2 regions of the Streptomyces sp. NBC_00178 genome follow, and region 2 is predicted to be linked to the other one. Evidence: riboswitches for the same ligand, from Rfam matches in the RefSeq annotation. Region 2 holds a riboswitch; the other holds the start of a gene.
The links. A riboswitch is a leader RNA that binds a small molecule or an ion and turns the genes downstream of it on or off. The one in region 2 is predicted to bind S-adenosylmethionine.

Region 1: another riboswitch for S-adenosylmethionine. It lies ahead of thrC (threonine synthase); the one in region 2 lies ahead of OHT61_RS08870 (aminotransferase class V-fold PLP-dependent enzyme).

What each region holds. Positions count from the first base shown of each region.
Region 1 is NZ_CP108143.1:4,132,699-4,141,282, forward strand. Features, by position in the region: gene OHT61_RS18005 (ABC transporter substrate-binding protein) at 125-1,390, shown strand; gene OHT61_RS18010 (DUF3263 domain-containing protein) at 1,401-1,634, shown strand; gene otsB (trehalose-phosphatase) at 1,722-2,570, shown strand; gene OHT61_RS18020 (alpha,alpha-trehalose-phosphate synthase (UDP-forming)) at 2,662-4,038, opposite strand; gene OHT61_RS18025 (glucosyl-3-phosphoglycerate synthase) at 4,167-5,117, opposite strand; SAM riboswitch class I at 5,271-5,398, shown strand; gene thrC (threonine synthase) at 5,417-6,715, shown strand; gene OHT61_RS18035 (MoaD/ThiS family protein) at 6,745-7,020, shown strand; gene OHT61_RS18040 (cold-shock protein) at 7,485-7,691, shown strand; gene groL (chaperonin GroEL) at 8,011-8,584, shown strand, end outside.
Region 2 is NZ_CP108143.1:2,053,729-2,062,312, reverse strand. Features, by position in the region: gene qcrC (cytochrome bc1 complex diheme cytochrome c subunit) at 1-286, shown strand, start outside; gene qcrA (cytochrome bc1 complex Rieske iron-sulfur subunit) at 283-1,335, shown strand; gene qcrB (cytochrome bc1 complex cytochrome b subunit) at 1,332-2,957, shown strand; gene trpD (anthranilate phosphoribosyltransferase) at 3,081-4,145, shown strand; SAM riboswitch class IV at 4,232-4,349, shown strand; gene OHT61_RS08870 (aminotransferase class V-fold PLP-dependent enzyme) at 4,524-5,903, shown strand; gene OHT61_RS08865 (Lrp/AsnC family transcriptional regulator) at 5,973-6,254, opposite strand; gene OHT61_RS08860 (rhomboid family intramembrane serine protease) at 6,251-7,003, opposite strand; gene OHT61_RS08855 (hypothetical protein) at 7,169-7,411, shown strand; gene OHT61_RS08850 (NYN domain-containing protein) at 7,449-8,584, shown strand, end outside.

The sequences.
Region 1 (8,584 bases), 2.1 Mb from region 2:
CGGCCCTGCTAGATTGCCGAATCGATACTCCGGGTGGTGTAGACCTCCACGCCGGACCTGAGGCAGGATCGCGGGTCACCGCTCGTGCGGTGGACCCGGCAACCAATGTAGGGATGGACAGGCTGTGCAGCGGCGCTTTGTGGGTCTGACCGCGGCGGTTGCCGCACTCGGCATGACGGCGACGTTGTCGGGATGCGGTTCGGACACGGGGGGCGGTGACGTCACTCTGAAACTGGTCGCGGCCGACTACGGCACCGGCGCGGAGAACAGCTCCCAGCACTACTGGGACGACGTCGCGGCGAAGTTCACGCAGAAGAACCCCGGGATCAAGGTCGACGTCGCCGTCTACTCCTGGAAGGACGTCGACCGCAAGGTCGCCGAGATGGTCGAGGCGGGCGACGCCCCCGACATCGCGCAGATCGGCGCCTACGCCGACTACGCCGAGGCGGGCAAGCTCTACACCGCCGACGAGATGATCACGATCCGTACGGGAGCCAACTTCCTGCCCTCGCTCACCGACGCGGGCAAGGTCGACGACAAGCTCTACGGCCTGCCGTTCGTGGCCAGCACCCGCCTGCTCTTCTACAACAAGAAGATGTTCACCCGGGCGGGCATCACGGCCCCGCAGACGTGGGACGACATCCGCGACGACGCCGCGGCCCTCAAGCAGCGCGGGGTGAGTTACCCCTTCGCGCTGCCCCTCGGCGAGGAGGAGTCCCAGGCCGAGACCCTGATGTGGCTCCTCAGCGGGGGCGGCGGCTACACCGACGAGGTCGGCAACTACGACATCGACTCCCCGGCGAACATAGCCACCTTCAAGTGGCTGAAGTCCAACCTCGTCGACAAGGGCCTCACCGGTCCCGTGTCGCCCGGCAAGCTGGACCGGGCCCAGGCCTTCGAGGCCTTCACCAAGGGCGACGTGGGCATGCTCAACGGCCACCCGACGCTCATGCAGGAGGCCGAGAAGAAGGGCGTCGAGGTCGGTATGGTCCCCCTCCCGGGGAACGACGGCCCCACCGAGGGCTCGATGGGCGTGGCCGACTGGATGATGGGCTTCAAGGAGCACGGCAACCGGGCCGCGATCGGCAAGTTCCTCAACTTCGCCTACGAGGACGAGAACGTGCTGGCGTTCGCCGACCAGTACGACCTGCTGCCCGTCACCGGCACCGCCTCCGAGGCGATGGAGGCCGACGACAAGCACAAGCCGCTCCACGCGTTCCTGGAGGCACTGCCGAACTCGCAGCTGCCCCCCTTCGGCAAGACGTCCTGGGCGAAGGCCAGCGAGACGATCAAGAAGGAGATCGGCACCGCGGTCGAGCCCGGCGCCAACCCGGAGGCCGTGCTCGTGGACATCGCGACCAAGGCCCGGCAGGCGGAGAGCGCGGAGTAGGTTGGCCGACATGACCGCCGACCCGCTCTCCGACCAGGCGCGCGCGGTGCTGGCCATGGAGCGGCGCTCCTGGCCCGGCCCCGGGGCGAAGGAGCGGGCCATCCGAGAAGAGCTCGACATGTCTCCGGTCCGCTACTACCAACTGCTGAACGCGCTCCTGGACGACCGCCGCGCGCTGGCGGAGGACCCGGTGACGGTCAACAGGCTCCGCCGGGTCCGCGACGCGAGGCGGGGCCGCCGCTGAGCGCGGCCGCGGGGGCGTCGCCTTCCGGCGCGGGCGGCCCCGAGGGGGACCGCGCGGCCGGGGGGTCCGCCCGCTACGCTCGGCCGCATGGGCACTCAGGACCACCCCCTCCCGACCCCGTCCACCCAGGCCGGCCGTGACGGCCTCGCCGCGCTGCTGGCCCGGCCCGGGCGCGCGGTGATCGCGCTCGACTTCGACGGCACGCTCGCCGACATCGTCCCGGACCCCGAGCGGTCCCGCGCCCATCCGGACGTCGTCCCGGCCCTGTCGGCGCTCGCGCCGCGGGTCGCCGCCGTCGCGGTGATCACCGGGCGCCCGGCCGGCACGGCGGTGCGCTTCGGAGGCTTCGCCGGGGCGCCCGGCCTCGACCACCTCGTCGTACTCGGGCATTACGGCGCCGAACGCTGGGACGCCGCCGACGACCGCGTCCACGCACCCGCACCCGACCCCGGCGTCGAGGCCGTGCGCGCCGAACTTCCCCGGGTGATCGAGGAGGCCGGGGCCGGGGAGGGCACCTGGATCGAGGAGAAGGGCCGCGCGGTGGCGGTCCACACCCGCCGCGCCACGGACCCGCAAGCCGCGTTCGAGGCGCTGCGTGCGCCGCTGAGCAGCCTCGCGGCCCGCCACGGCCTGATCGTCGAACCCGGCCGCCTCGTCCTGGAACTGCGCCCCGCCGGCATGGACAAGGGCGTGGCGCTGGAGGAGTTCGTCCGGGAGACGGGGGCGGACACCGTCCTCTACGCGGGTGACGACCTGGGCGACCTCGCCGCCTACGCCGCCGTGGAGAAGCTGAGGGCCGGAGGCGTCCAGGGCCTGCTGGTGTGCAGCGGCTCGGAGGTGCCCGAACTCGCGGAGCGGGCCGACCTGCTGGTGTCCGGCCCGGCGGCGGTGGCGGGTCTGCTGCGGGCCCTGGCCGGACAGGCCGCCCGGGACTGACCGCCTGCGCGACGTGGGCCGCCTGCGCGACGGGGTCCGGGCCCGCCGGGCCCGGACCCCGGGGTCGAGCGCGGCCGGGCCCGGCGGAGGTTCAGGCCCGCAGCGCCTCCAGCTGGTCCAGGAACCACTGCTGCGGCGGCAGCGCGGTCGCCGCGGCGGCGAGGCGCTTCGAGCGCGCCGACCGCTCGTCGGACTCCATGGTCAGTGCCTCGTGCAGCGCCCGCGCCGTGGCCGACACGTCGTACGGGTTGACCACGACGGCGTCCTCGCCCAGTTCCTCGTAGGCGCCCGCCTCCCGGGAGAGGACCAGCGCGCAGCCGTCGTCGGAGACGACGGGGACCTCCTTGGCGACCAGGTTCATGCCGTCGCGGATCGGGTTGACGAGGGCGACGTCGGCCAGCCGGTACGCGGCGAGCGAGCGGGCGAAGTCGTCGTCGACGTGGAGCAGGACCGGCGTCCAGCCCTCCGTGCCGAAGTCCGCGTTGATCGCGTCGGCGACCCGCTGGACCTCGGCCGTGTAGTCCCGGTACACCGCGAGGTCCTGCCGCGAGGGGTAGGCGAAGGCGATGTGCACCACCCGCTCGCGCCACTCGGGGCGCTCCTCCAGCAGGGCCCGGTAGGCGTGGAGCCCGCGGACGATGTTCTTGGAGAGCTCGGTCCGGTCCACGCGCACGATGGTGCGCCGGCCCGCGCCCACCTGCTCCCGCAGCGTCTCCATGCGGTCGTCCACGTCCGACTCGCGGGAGCGGCGGCGCAGGAAGTCCGCGTCCGCCCCCAGTCCGTGCACACCGATCCGGGTGCGCCCGGTGCCGCCGAGGATCTCCGTGCAGCAGCCGATGAAGGCGTCCGCCCAGCGGCGCGTCAGGAAAGCGGCGCGGTCGGCGCCGAGGATGCCCTTGAGGAGCTGCTCGCCGATGTCGTCGGGCAGCAGGCGGAAGTAGTCGACGGGGGCCCAGGGGGTGTGCGAGAAGTGCCCGATCCGCAGGTCGGGGCGCAGCTCGCGGAGCATGCCGGGGACCAGCGAGAGGTGGTAGTCCTGCACGAGGACCGCGGCGCCCTCGCCCGCCTCCTCGGCCAGTGCCTCGGCGAAGGCCCGGTTGTACGCCTCGTAGGACGCCCACTGCCGGCGGAACTCCGCGTCGAAGACGGGCTCCACCGGCGTCTGGTAGATCATGTGGTGGACGAACCAGAGGACGGAGTTCGCGATGCCGTTGTAGGCGTCCTCGTGGACCCCGGCGTCGATGTCGAGCATGCGCACGCCGGGCTCGGACACGCCCCTGCGGACCGCCTCCCGGTCGCCGTCACCGAGAGCGGCGCACACCCACAGCTTGTCGTCGACGGCGCTGAGGCCGGAGACGAGCCCGCCGCCACCGCGCTTCGAGTCGAGCGTGCCGTCCTCCCGCAGGGCGTACGACACCGGGCCGCGGTTGGACGCGACGAGGACCTGGGCAGCGTGCTCGGAGACCATGTACCCGAACCTAGCCCGTGGGGGAAGGTGCCAAACGTGAGGAACGGCGGGAGATCCGGAGCGCGGAGGCGGTGGCCGGAAACCGCTGAGGGCTGTCCCGCAATCCCCGGCGGATCACGGGACAGCCCTCAGGCGGCGTTCCGGGAGGCGTACTCCGCGATCTCCCGCATCGGCGGCCGCTCCTCCGTGTCCACCGCGTGGGTGCGCGGGACGAATCCGCCGGGCCCCCGCTCGAACTGCGTGATCTCGGGGCGCACGAGCGGGCCCCGGGACAGCCTCAGCTGCGCCGTCCGGTAGATCGCCGCCGCCATCCGTCCGAGCGCCTGGCCGTCCTGGTGGCGGTGTCTGCGCACACCGACGTCGACCTGGGCCAGCGCGTCCAGGCCCACCGTGTGCAGGGCGTCGACCAGCAGGCCCAGCTCCACTCCGTAGCCGACCGGGAAGGGGAGCTGTTCCAGCAGGGAACGGCGCACCGCGTACTCGCCGCCCAGCGGCTGCACGAATCCGGCCAGCCGGGGCCAGTGGAGGTTGAGCAGCGGGCGGGCCACGAGTTCGGTGACGCGTCCGCCCTGGCCCGCGGCCTCGCCGAGCGGGCGGTCGTACATCGCCTTGACGAACTGCACCGAGGGGTCGGTCAGCAGGGGGCCGACGATGCCGGACACGAAACCGGCCGAGAAGTCCCTCAGGTCGGCGTCGACGAAGCAGACGATCTCGCCGCTCGTCACCAGCAGCGAGCGCCACAGGACCTCGCCCTTGCCGGGCAGGGCGGGTATCCGGGGGAGTACGGAGTCCCGGTGGACGACCCGGGCGCCCGCGCGGCGCGCGACCTCGGCCGTGGCGTCGGTGGAACCGGAGTCGATCACCACCAGCTCGTCGACGAGCCGGACCTTCTCCATCAGCTCGCGGCGGATCTCCGTGACGATGGCGCCGACCGTCGCCTCCTCGTTCAGCGCGGGCAGGACGACGCTCACGCGGGCGCGGCGCGGATCCCTCGCCCGCGCGGCCGTGAGGCGGTCGAGCGGGCGGTCGTCGGCCGACCAGGAACGCCTGGTCAGCCAGCGTTCCACCTCTTCCAGCACGGTCGATACTCCCTGTGTGTGATCCATCTCGCGGTTCGGACGACCCTCTCGGCCGACCGGTGCTTCGGTTACAGTCTTGAACAACGCGGATGGCCCTCGCATGTCGGGGTGGCTCCGCCGATAAACGCCCGGATCGCTGGTCCGGTGCCATAGCGCTCATCCAGAGGGACTGAGGGAACGGCCCGTTGAAGTCCCGGCAACCCTCCTGCCGACCGCGAGGTCACGGTGGGGAAGGTGCCAATTCCGTCTTGTGGCGAAATACGTCGCAAGGAAGATGAGGAGAAAGGGCCTCCGCCATCATGGCCGTGCAGACAGTTGCAGCAAACACCAATTCTTCCGCCGTGGATCTCGGTCCCGCCGCAGCGCTTTCCTGCCGCGAATGCGGTGAGCGTTTCGAACTCGGCCCCCTTTTCGCCTGCGCGTCCTGTTTCGGGCCGCTCGAAGTGGCGTACGACCTGCCGAGCGGCTCCCCCGAAGAGCTGAAGAAGCGCATCGCCGAGGGACCGGACAACATCTGGCGTTACGCGCCGCTGCTCCCCGTCCCCGCCGACGTCGCGGACAAGCCCAACATCAACCCCGGTTTCACGAAGCTCGTCAAGGCCGACAACCTCGCCCGCGAGCTGGGCGTGACCGGCGGCCTTTACGTCAAGGACGACTCCGGCAACCCGACGCACTCCTTCAAGGACCGTGTCGTCGCGATCGCCGTCGAGGCCGCCCGCGCCTTCGGCTTCACCACGCTCTCCTGCTCCTCCACCGGCAACCTCGCCGGTGCGGTCGGTGCCGCCGCGGCCCGCGCCGGTTTCCGCTCGTGCGTGTTCATCCCGCACGACCTGGAGCAGGGCAAGGTCGTCATGGCCGCGGTGTACGGCGGCGAGCTGGTCGGCATCGAGGGCAACTACGACGACGTCAACCGCTTCTGCTCGGAGCTCATCGGCGACCCGCTCGGTGAGGGCTGGGGCTTCGTCAACGTCAACCTGCGTCCGTACTACGGCGAGGGGTCCAAGACCCTGGCGTACGAGATCTGCGAGCAGCTCGGCTGGAAGCTGCCCGACCAGCTCGTCATCCCGATCGCGTCCGGTTCGCAGCTCACCAAGATCGACAAGGGTCTCCAGGAGCTGATCAAGCTCGGCCTCGTCGAGGACAAGCCGTACAAGATCTTCGGCGCCCAGGCCGAGGGCTGCTCCCCGGTCTCCACCGCCTTCAAGGCCGGCCACGACGTGGTGCGGCCGCAGAAGCCGAAGACGATCGCGAAGTCCCTGGCCATCGGGAACCCGGCCGACGGCCCGTACGTGCTGGACATCGCCCGCCGGACCGGCGGCGCGGTGGAGGACGTCGACGACGAGCAGATCGTGGACGCGATCAAGCTACTGGCCCGCACCGAGGGCATCTTCGCGGAGACCGCGGGCGGTGTGACGGTCGGCGTGACGAAGAAGCTGATCGAGGCCGGCCTGCTGGACCCGTCCCTGACCACCGTCGTCCTGAACACCGGTGACGGACTGAAGACGCTGGACGCGGTCGCCCCGACGACCGGCCTGTCGGCGACGATCCGGCCCAGCCTGGACGCGTTCCGCGACGCGGGCCTCGCCGCCGCCAACTGACCACCCGAGACCCGAAGGAAGGCACCGACATGAGCGTCAAGGTCCGCATCCCCACCATCCTCCGCACCTACACGGGCGGTCAGGCCGAGGTCCAGGCCGAGGGGGCGATCCTCTCCGAGGTCATCGCGTCGCTGGAGCAGAACCACCCGGGCATCGGCGCCCGCGTCCTGGACGACCAGGGCAAGCTGCGCCGCTTCGTCAACGTGTACGTCAACGACGACGACGTGCGCTTCGAGGGCGGCCTGGACGCGGTGACGCCGGACGGTGCCGGCGTCTCGATCATCCCGGCCGTCGCCGGAGGCTGATCCCCGGCACGGACGCGGACGGGGAGTGACGGCCCCGGCCGGGTGTCCGGCGACTCCGCAGCGTGAGCACGATGGCCCTCTCCGCAAGAGAAGCGGAGGGGGCCATTCTGCATGGTTGAGCGCGGTAGAGTTGGGGAAGTCCCCGCCGCTGCCCGTGCCGCCCGCATATGAGAATGCGCCCGGCCGCGACAAGAAGCAGCCAAAGTGCGTGAGTCTCTTGAGGCATAAGTGGCCTTTGCCTGGCCCGACTTGCCCAGGAATCCTCCTGTTCATACCTGTCCGGGTGTTCCCGCGCGCCCAGAATTCTCGTCCGATTGCCCTGTTGCAGAGGGCAGTTGGGCAGATACATTCAGCCGCGGTCGACGCGTTCCGGCGCACGCCACCCTCTCCTGTCGGAGGGTGAGTTCTGACCCGGGACCGCGAAGTGCGGTCTCGTGCAAGGGCCAGTAATAGGGGAGTTGGGCATGGCTCAGGGCACCGTCAAGTGGTTCAACGCGGAGAAGGGGTACGGCTTCATCGCGGTCGACGGTGGTGCGGATGTTTTCGTCCACTACAGCGCGATCCAGATGGACGGGTACCGCACCCTCGAAGAGGGTCAGCGAGTTGAATTCGAGATCTCGCAGGGCCAGAAGGGGCCGCAGGCGGACATGGTCAAGCTCGCCGTCGGCTGAGCTCGGCGCGGTCGGCCGATACGACACCACTCACGCACGTAGGGCCCGTTCCTCCGCAGGGGGACGGGCCCTACGCGCGTCCGCATGCGCCCCCGCGCCCCCTCCGCCCAGCGAGCCGCCGCCGAAGGCGCTTGCACTCGAGGGGGTCGAGTGCTAATCATTGGCGTTAGCACTCTCCAGGTGAGAGTGACAGAACTTGGACCGGGCCGGTGAGGCCCGCAGGCCCGGTGGGGCAAGGAACCACCGAGCACGCTGGCCGTCCGTCGCGGGCGCCTCTCGGTCCGGAGCAATCCACCCCTGTCCGGGAGGACCACTTCACATGGCCAAGATCATCGCGTTCGACGAGGAGGCACGGCGCGGTCTCGAGCGCGGGATGAACCAGCTCGCCGACGCCGTCAAGGTCACCCTCGGCCCCAAGGGCCGTAACGTCGTCCTCGAGAAGAAGTGGGGCGCGCCCACGATCACCAACGATGGTGTTTCCATCGCCAAGGAGATCGAGCTCGAGGACCCGTACGAGAAGATCGGTGCGGAGCTGGTCAAGGAGGTCGCCAAGAAGACGGACGACGTCGCCGGCGACGGTACGACCACCGCCACCGTTCTCGCTCAGGCGCTCGTCCGCGAGGGCCTGCGCAACGTCGCCGCGGGTGCCAACCCGATGGCTCTGAAGCGTGGCATCGAGAAGGCCGTCGAGGCCGTCTCCGCCGCCCTCCTGGAGCAGGCGAAGGACGTGGAGACCAAGGAGCAGATCGCTTCGACGGCCTCCATCTCCGCTGCTGACACCGAGATCGGCGCCAAGATCGCCGAGGCTATGGACAAGGTCGGCAAGGAAGGCGTCATCACCGTCGAGGAGTCCCAGACCTTCGGTCTGGAGCTGGAGCTCACCGAGGGTATGC
Region 2 (8,584 bases):
CAGCCTGGAAGGCGTGAGCCCGAAGCACATCTACGAGGCCATGCAGACCGGCCCGCAGAGCATGCCCTCCTTCCCGGACAGCACCATGCCGGAGCAGGAGAAGAAAGACATCATCGCGTACATCAAGACCGTGAACGGTGGCGACTCCGCGAGCCCCGGCGGGCTCTCGCTCGGTGGCCTCGGTCCCGTGAGTGAGGGTCTCTTCGGCTGGATCTTCGGACTGGGCGGACTGGTCGCCATCGCCGTCTGGGTCGCGGCCCACACCGCTAAGGCCAAGAAGTCATGAGTAGCCAAGAGATTTCAGAAGAGGGCCTGCCTGCAGGGCAGGACACCGCGCACGGCGCGGTAGCGGTCGCGGACGACCCGTTCGCCGACCCGGGGCTGCCGGCACACCGGCCGCGCATCCAGGACATCGACGAACGTGCCGCGAAGCGCTCCGAGCGCACCGTCGCGTTCATGTTCACGCTGTCCATGCTGGCGACGGTCGGCTTCATCGCCAGCTACGTCATCTTCCCGGTCGACAAGATCGTGTTCATCTGGCCCTTCGGCCACGTGAGCGTGCTCAACTTCTCCCTGGGGCTGACGCTCGGCCTGGCGCTGTTCCTCATCGGCGCGGGCGCCGTCCACTGGGCGCGCACCCTGATGTCCGACGTCGAGGTCGCCGACGACCGGCACGCCATCGAGGCCACGCCCGAGGTCAAGGCCAAGGTCATGGCGGACTTCGCGGCCGGTGCCGAGGAGTCCGCGCTGGGACGGCGCAAGCTGATCCGCAACACCATGTTCGGCGCGCTGGCCCTGGTGCCGCTCTCCGGTGTGGTGCTGCTGCGCGACCTCGGTCCGCTTCCGGAGAAGAAGCTCCGCAACACCCTGTGGGCCAAGGGCAAGCTGCTCGTCAACATGAACACGATGGAGCCGCTGCGTCCCGAGGACGTCGTGGTCGGTTCGCTCACCTTCGCCATGCCCGAGGGCCTGGAGGAGGACGCGCACGACTTCCAGACGCAGATCGCCAAGGCCGCCCTGATGATCATCCGCATCGAGCCGGACAACATCAAGGACAAGCGGGAGCGCGAGTGGGCCCACGAGGGAATCGTGGCCTTCTCCAAGATCTGCACCCACGTCGGCTGCCCGATCAGCCTGTACGAGCAGCAGACGCACCACGTGCTCTGCCCGTGCCACCAGTCCACCTTCGACCTCTCCGACGGCGCCCGCGTCATCTTCGGTCCGGCCGGTCACGCCCTCCCGCAGCTGCGGATCGGCGTGAACAGCGAGGGCAACCTCGAAGCGCTCGGTGACTTCGAAGAGCCCGTCGGTCCTGCCTTCTGGGAGCGCGGATGAGTACTGCGACGGAAACACAGCGCAAGGCGCCCGCCGGCGAGCGGGTGGCCGACTGGGCGGACGGCCGGCTCGGCATCTACGGCCTGGCCAAGGCCAACATGCGCAAGATCTTCCCGGACCACTGGTCCTTCATGCTCGGCGAGATCTGCCTCTACAGCTTCATCATCATCATCCTCACGGGTGTGTACCTGACGCTGTTCTTCCACCCGAGCATGAACGAGGTCGTGTACCACGGCTCGTACGAGCCGATGCAGGGCATCCGGATGTCCGAGGCCTACGCCTCGACGCTGGACATCAGCTTCGACGTCCGCGGCGGCCTGCTGGTCCGGCAGATCCACCACTGGGCAGCGGTGATCTTCCTCGCCGGCATGTTCGTGCACATGTTCCGGGTGTTCTTCACCGGCGCGTACCGCAAGCCGCGCGAGATCAACTGGCTGTTCGGCTTCCTGCTCTTCGTCCTCGGCATGTTCACCGGGTTCACCGGTTACTCGCTCCCGGACGACCTGCTCTCCGGTACGGGTGTGCGCTTCACGCAGGGCGCCATCCTGTCGATGCCGATCGTCGGTACGTACATCTCGATGTTCCTGTTCGGCGGGGAGTTCCCCGGCACGGACATCATCGCGAGGTTCTACTCGATCCACATCCTGCTGCTGCCCGGCATCATGCTCGGGCTCGTGGTCGGCCACCTCATCCTGGTGTTCTTCCACAAGCACACCCAGTTCGCCGGCCCCGGCCGCACGAACAAGAACGTCGTCGGCATGCCCCTGCTGCCGGTGTACATGGCCAAGGCCGGAGGCTTCTTCTTCCTGGTCTTCGGCTTCATCGCGATCCTCGCGGCCATCGCCTCGATCAACCCGATCTGGGCGCTCGGCCCGTACCGCCCCGACCAGGTGTCCACGGGCGCCCAGCCGGACTGGTACATGGGATTCGCCGAGGGCTTCGTCCGTGTGATGCCCGGCTGGGAGATCAACCTCTGGGGCCACACGCTGGTCCTGGGCGTGCTCATCCCGCTGGTCCTGTTCGGTGTCGTCCTCGGGGCGCTCGCGATGTACCCGTTCATCGAGTCCTGGATCACCGGGGACAAGCGCGAGCACCACATCCTGGACAAGCCGCGCAACGCCCCGGTCCGCACCGCGATCGGTGTCGCCTGGGTGACGATCTACTTCGTCATGCTCATCGGCGGCGGCAACGACATCTGGGCGACCCACTTCCACCTGTCGCTGAACTCGATCAGCTGGTTCGTCCGGATCGCCTTCTTCGTCGGCCCGGTCCTGGCGTTCATCGTCACGAAGCGGATCTGCCTCGGCCTCCAGCGACGCGACAAGGAGAAGGTGCTGCACGGGCGCGAGTCCGGCACCATCAAGCGCCTGCCGCACGGTGAGTTCGTCGAGATCCACGAGCCGCTCGGCCCGGGGCAGCTGCACACGCTCACCGCGCATGAGCAGTACAAGCCGGTCGAGATCGGCCCGACGGTCGACGAGAACGGCGTCGAGCGCAAGCCGTCCGTACTGCAGAAGGTGCGGGCGAGCCTCAGCAAGGGCTACTTCGGTGAGGACAGTCAGATCGCCAAGCCCACCGCCGAGGAGTACAAGGAGATCACGAGCGGCCACGGCCACCACTGATCACCTCAGCTGAACGCCACAGCGAGAGCCCCGTCCATCCGGTGGACGGGGCTCTTCGCTGCCTCCGGGCTGGATAGGGTGGGAGACATCCTTGTACCGGCTGTGGACTCCCAGGAGCGGACCATGAACGTGGCGACCCAGGACGGCGGCGACAACACGGCGGCCCGCACCTGGCCGGGCGTGCTGACCCCTCTCCTGCGGGGCGAGGACCTCGGCGCCGACGACACGGCCTGGGCCATGAACCGCATCATGAGCGGTGAGGCCACGGACGCGCAGATCGCCGGGTTCGCGGTCGCGCTGCGGGCCAAGGGCGAGACGGTCGACGAGGTGACCGGACTGGTCCGCGCCATGTACGAGCACGCCCACACCATCGAGGTGCCCGGCCGCACGGTCGACATCGTGGGGACCGGCGGCGACATGGCCAAGACGGTCAACATCTCCACCATGTCCGCCATCGTCGTCGCGGGGACGGGGGCCAAGGTCGTCAAGCACGGCAACCGCGCCTCCTCCTCGGCCAGCGGGGCCTCCGACGTGCTGGAGAAGCTCGGCGTCAACCTCGAACTCACCCCGCAGCGGGTCGTCTCCGTCGCGGAGGAGGCCGGCATCACCTTCTGCTTCGCCGTGAAGTTCCACCCCGCCCTGCGGTACGCGGCCAAGGCCCGCAAGGAGCTGGGGACCCAGACCACCTTCAACATCCTGGGTCCGCTCACCAATCCGGCACGGGTGCGTTCCCAGGCCATCGGCGTCGCCGACCCGAAGATGGCGCCCATCGTGGCGGGTGTGCTGGCGGACCGGGGCAACTCCGCGCTGGTCTTCCGCGGTGACGACGGCCTGGACGAGCTGACGACCACCGCCACCTCCCGGGTGTGGACCGTGCGCGACGGCACGGTCCGCGAGGAGCCCTTCGACCCGCGCGACGTCGGTCTCCAGCTGGTCCCCGTCGAGGCCCTGCGGGGCGCCGACGCGTCGTACAACGCCGATGTCGCCCGCCGGCTGCTCGACGGGGAGACCGGGCCCGTGCGCGAGGCCGTGCTCCTCAACTCCGCGGCAGCGCTGGTCGCGCTGGACCCGGGTGCGGGCACGCTGCAGGAGCAGCTGGCGGCCGGGATCGCGCGCGCCGCGGAGTCCATCGACTCGGGCGGGGCCAAGCGCGCGCTGGAGCGCTGGGTGTCCGCCAGCAACGCCTGAGAGGCGCACGGTGTGAGAGCGGGGCGCAGTCCGGATCGCGGACTGCGCCCTTGCGCGTCGCCAGGGGTGTGGCAAGATGCTGGGCAGGTCATGAGTGACAGCGACTACGGCCCCGGCCCGCTGTCCGGCAACCCTCCGTCCGTGGCGGGGTGCCCCGGGTGAAGACCAGGCCGCAGTCAGCGAGGTCTGCGGCAAGCGCGGACCCCTCGGCATCGCTGGATGCCACCCCTTGGGGTCCTGGTCCCAGGGAGCCTTCTGTGAGCAAGCGAATGCGATAGGGCGCGAAGCCCTCCTCCGCACACCCTTTTCCTCCTTCCTCTCCGCGCTGCCGCGTACCGCCGGCGCGAGGATGTCGCCTGCCTCTTACGGGAGTTCGCCATGTCTGTACCCACCGCTGCCGCCGACCAGACCATTTGTGCCCCGCTGCCCGTTCTGGGCGCGGATGTCACCGTTCCGCTCGTCACCGGCGGGGACGTCACGTACGCCGCCCTCGACTACGCCGCCAGCGCCCCCGCCCTCCAGCGGGTGTGGGACGACGTGGCCGCCTACGCCCCGTACTACGGCAGCGTCCACCGCGGTGCCGGATACCTCTCGCAGCTCTCCACCGACCTGTTCGAGACGAGCCGGGCCACCGTCGCGGAGTTCCTGGGCTGCCGCGCCGACGACCAGGTGGTCTTCACCCGCTCGACGACCGACTCGCTCAACCTGCTGGCCGCCGCGCTGCCCGCCGGCTGCGAGGTGTTCGTGTTCGAGACCGAGCACCACGCCTCGCTGCTGCCCTGGCGGGACGCCCGGGTGACCTACCTCGACGCCCCGCGCACCCCGGACCAGGCCGTCGCCACGCTCGAGCGGGCCCTGGCCGCCCGCGACCCCTACGGCCCGGCCCTGGTCTGCGTCACGGGTGCCTCCAACGTCACCGGCGAGCTGTGGCCGGTGAAGGAACTGGCGGCTGCCGCCCACGCCCACGGGGCCCGGATCGTCCTCGACGCCGCGCAGCTGGCGCCCCATCACCCGGTGGACATCGCGGAGCTGGACGTCGACTGGGTCGCCTTCTCGGGCCACAAGCTGTACGCCCCGTTCGGCTCGGGCGTGCTCGCCGGCCGGGCCGACTGGCTGCGGGACGCCGAGCCCTACCTCGCCGGGGGCGGCGCCTCCCGCAAGGTGGCGCGGCGCACCGACGGGGGAGTGGACGTCGAGTGGCACACCACCGCGGCCCGCCACGAGGCCGGATCGCCCAACGTCATCGGCGTCTACTCCATCGCCGCCGCCTGCAAGGCCCTGACCGAGGCGGGCTTCGACCGGCTGGTCGAGCGCGAGCAGCAGCTCGTCACCCGGGTGCGGGAGGGGCTGGCCGGAGTCCCCGAGGTGAAGGTGCTCTCGCTGTTCGGCGACGACGCCCCGAGGGTCGGCGTCATCTCCTTCGTGGTCGAGGGCTGGAACAGCTCGCACTTCGCCGCCGCGCTCTCCGCGGAGTACGGCATCGGGGTGCGCGACGGACTGTTCTGCGCCCACCCGCTGGTGCGCACCCTGCTGGGCAGCGAGCCGCAGGACCCGGGTGAGTGCGGCGCCCCCGAGGCCGCTCCGGGGGAGAGGTCGCTCAACGCCATCCGGGTGAGTTTCGGGGCCGGGACGCCGGACGAGCACATCGAGCGGTTCCTGGGCGCGGTCCGGGAGCTCGTGAGCTCGGGCGCCCGCTGGGCCTACCGGACCGAGGACGGCCGCTGCGTCCCGGACCGGGGCGCCTTTGTCCAGGTCTGATCCGTCCGTGGGCGGAACCGGCCGGGACGGGAGCGTCTCCCCGTCCCGGCCGGAGCCGTCCGCCGCGCCTCAGGCGTCGAGGCCGATGGCGAAAGCCGCCTCGAGGTCGTGCTGCGAGTAGGTGCGGAAGGCCACGTGGGTGTCGGTCCCCTCGACTCCCGGGATCTTGCTGATCCGGCCCGGGATGACGTCGGCGAGGTCGTCGTGCCTGGCGACCCGGACCATGGCGATCAGGTCGTACGTGCCGGTGACCGAGAAGACCTCGCTGACGCTGTCCAGCGAGGCGATGGCCTCGGCGATCTCGGGGATCCGGTCCACGCTGGTCTTGATGAGAACGATCGCGGTGATCACGGCTGGCTTTCTCCCTCGGTGGCCGTGGCTGGTGGCTTCACTCTAGTACCACCCCGATAACGCCCCCAGGCGTACAGGAACCCGGCGGCGAAGCCCGCCACATGGGCGAGGTAGGCCACCCCCGGCCCGCTTCCCGCGCCCTGGGCCGCGAGCCACTGGAGCACGAACCAGAACACGAGCACGATCCACGCGGGGAAGCGCAGCGGCAGGAAGAAGAGGAACGGGAACAGGCTGGTGACGCGGGCCCGGGGGAAGAGGTAGAGGAAGGCGCCCAGCACGGCGGAGATCGCCCCCGACGCCCCGACCAGCGTCTGGTCCGAGCCCGCGTGCACGACCGCGTAGGCCACCAGGGCGAAATAGCCGCACGCGACGTAGAAGAAGACGAACTCGGTGCGCCCCATGCGTTCCTCGGCCATGGCGCCGAACACGTAGAGGAAGAGCATGTTGCCGAGCAGGTGCAGCCAGCTGCCGTGGACGAAGAGCGCGGTCAGCGGGGTCAGGGCCGCGTGGGCGGAGCCGTCCAGGAGTTCGCTGGGGATCACGCCCCACCGCTCGAAGTACCCCGCCTGCGCGGCGAGGAGCGCGTCGCCCTCGCCGTGGGTGGGGTTGAACCCGGAGAGCGGGCTGATCAGGAACACCGCACAGCACAGCGCCATCAGTCCGTACGTGACCGGGGCGCCGCCCGCGCCGGCCGCCGCGCCGAGCTCCCGGGCCCGCTTCCGCCAGTCGCCTTCCCGCAGATCGATCACGTACAGAGCATGACGCACACGGTGAGAACGGGACAGACCGCCTCGCCGTGCCGGCGGGGATGCGCGAGGCCGTAGGGTTGCCGCAGGACTTCCGCAGTTCGACGGCGCACCGCGAGACCGAAGACCTGGGCACGCACGAGAGACTCGACGAAAGAGGACTCAACGATGACGACGGTTCCCCAGCCGACGGACGCGACCCGCTGGCGCTGCACACTCTGCGGCAATCTCACCCGTTTCGACGTGACGCGCTCCTCGAAGGTCGTGGAGTACGTCCATCTCGACCTGGCCGGGGAGTCGAGTGTCGAGGAGCGGGAGGTGGTCAGTGAGACCATCGAGTCCGTGCGCTGCCGCTGGTGCAACGCGGTGGACCAGATCGAACTGGTCGACAGGCCGGGCGCCGACTCCTGACGGAGCCGTGCGGACCTACATATTGGGGTGATGGATGGTGGAGCAGCCGACAGGCGGCGCCGGACCGGCCGACGCGGCCGACGGCACCGCGGAGTCGCTCGACCGTCCGCTGCCCGAGGGCGTACGCCGCAGGGTGGTGGCGCTGGTCTCGGACGCCTTCGGCGGTCTGACGGTCGGCGAACTCCCCGCCCAGCTGCGACAGTACGCCCGCTTCACGCCGAGCAGGCGCGCCAAGTTCGCGGGTAACGCGATGGCGGCCGCCCTGGAGAGCGACCCGGCCTTCCGGCGGCGCATCGGCGAGCGGATCGGCCAGACCCAGCCGGAACTCGCCGACGCGCTGAAGTCCGGCGCGCCGCCCGCCGCGGCGGACCCGGTCGACGTGGCCGCCGCCGCGTACGTGCTGCGGCCCGCCGGCTGGGTCAAGCTCGTCGCCGCCGCGGGCGAGGAGGTCCAGCGGGCGCACGCCGAGCGGGCCGACGAGGAGACCCGGCGGGAACTGGAGCGGCTGCGCGAGGAACTCGACCGCGCCCGCGGCCAGACCCGGGCCGACACCGAGCGGCTGCGTACGGAGCTGGACGCGTCACGCAAGGAGAACGACTCCCTCCATCGAAAGCTCCGCAGCGCGCTCAGCGAGGTGAAGCGCGGGGAGGCCGCCCTGCGCAAGCTCGGCGCGGAGACGGACACCGTGCGCGCCGAGACCGCCGCCCAGGTGTCCGCGGCGGAGAGTGAGACCCGTCGGCTCAAGGCGCGGCTCGCCGAGGCGGAGGCCTCGGTCGAGGCGGGCCGCAGAGCCGCCAGGGAGGGCCGGTCGGTCGAGGACATGCGGCTGCGGCTGCTCCTGGACACCGTGCTGGACGCCGCTCAGGGGCTGCGCCGCGAACTGGCCCTGCCCCCTTCCTCGATCCGCCCCGCGGACGGGGTCGAGGCGGTGGAGCCGGGCCGCATGTCGCCCAAGGACATCGCGGCCAGGGCGCTTTCGGAGACGGATCCGGCCCTGCTCGACCAGTTGCTGGCCCTGCCCCAGGCGCATCTCATCGTCGACGGTTACAACGTCACGAAGACCGGCTATCCGCAGATGCCCCTGGAGAAGCAGCGGTTGCGCCTCCTCGGCGGACTCTCCGTCCTCGCCGCCCAGACCGGCGCCGAGATGACCTGCGTCTTCGACGGCGCCGA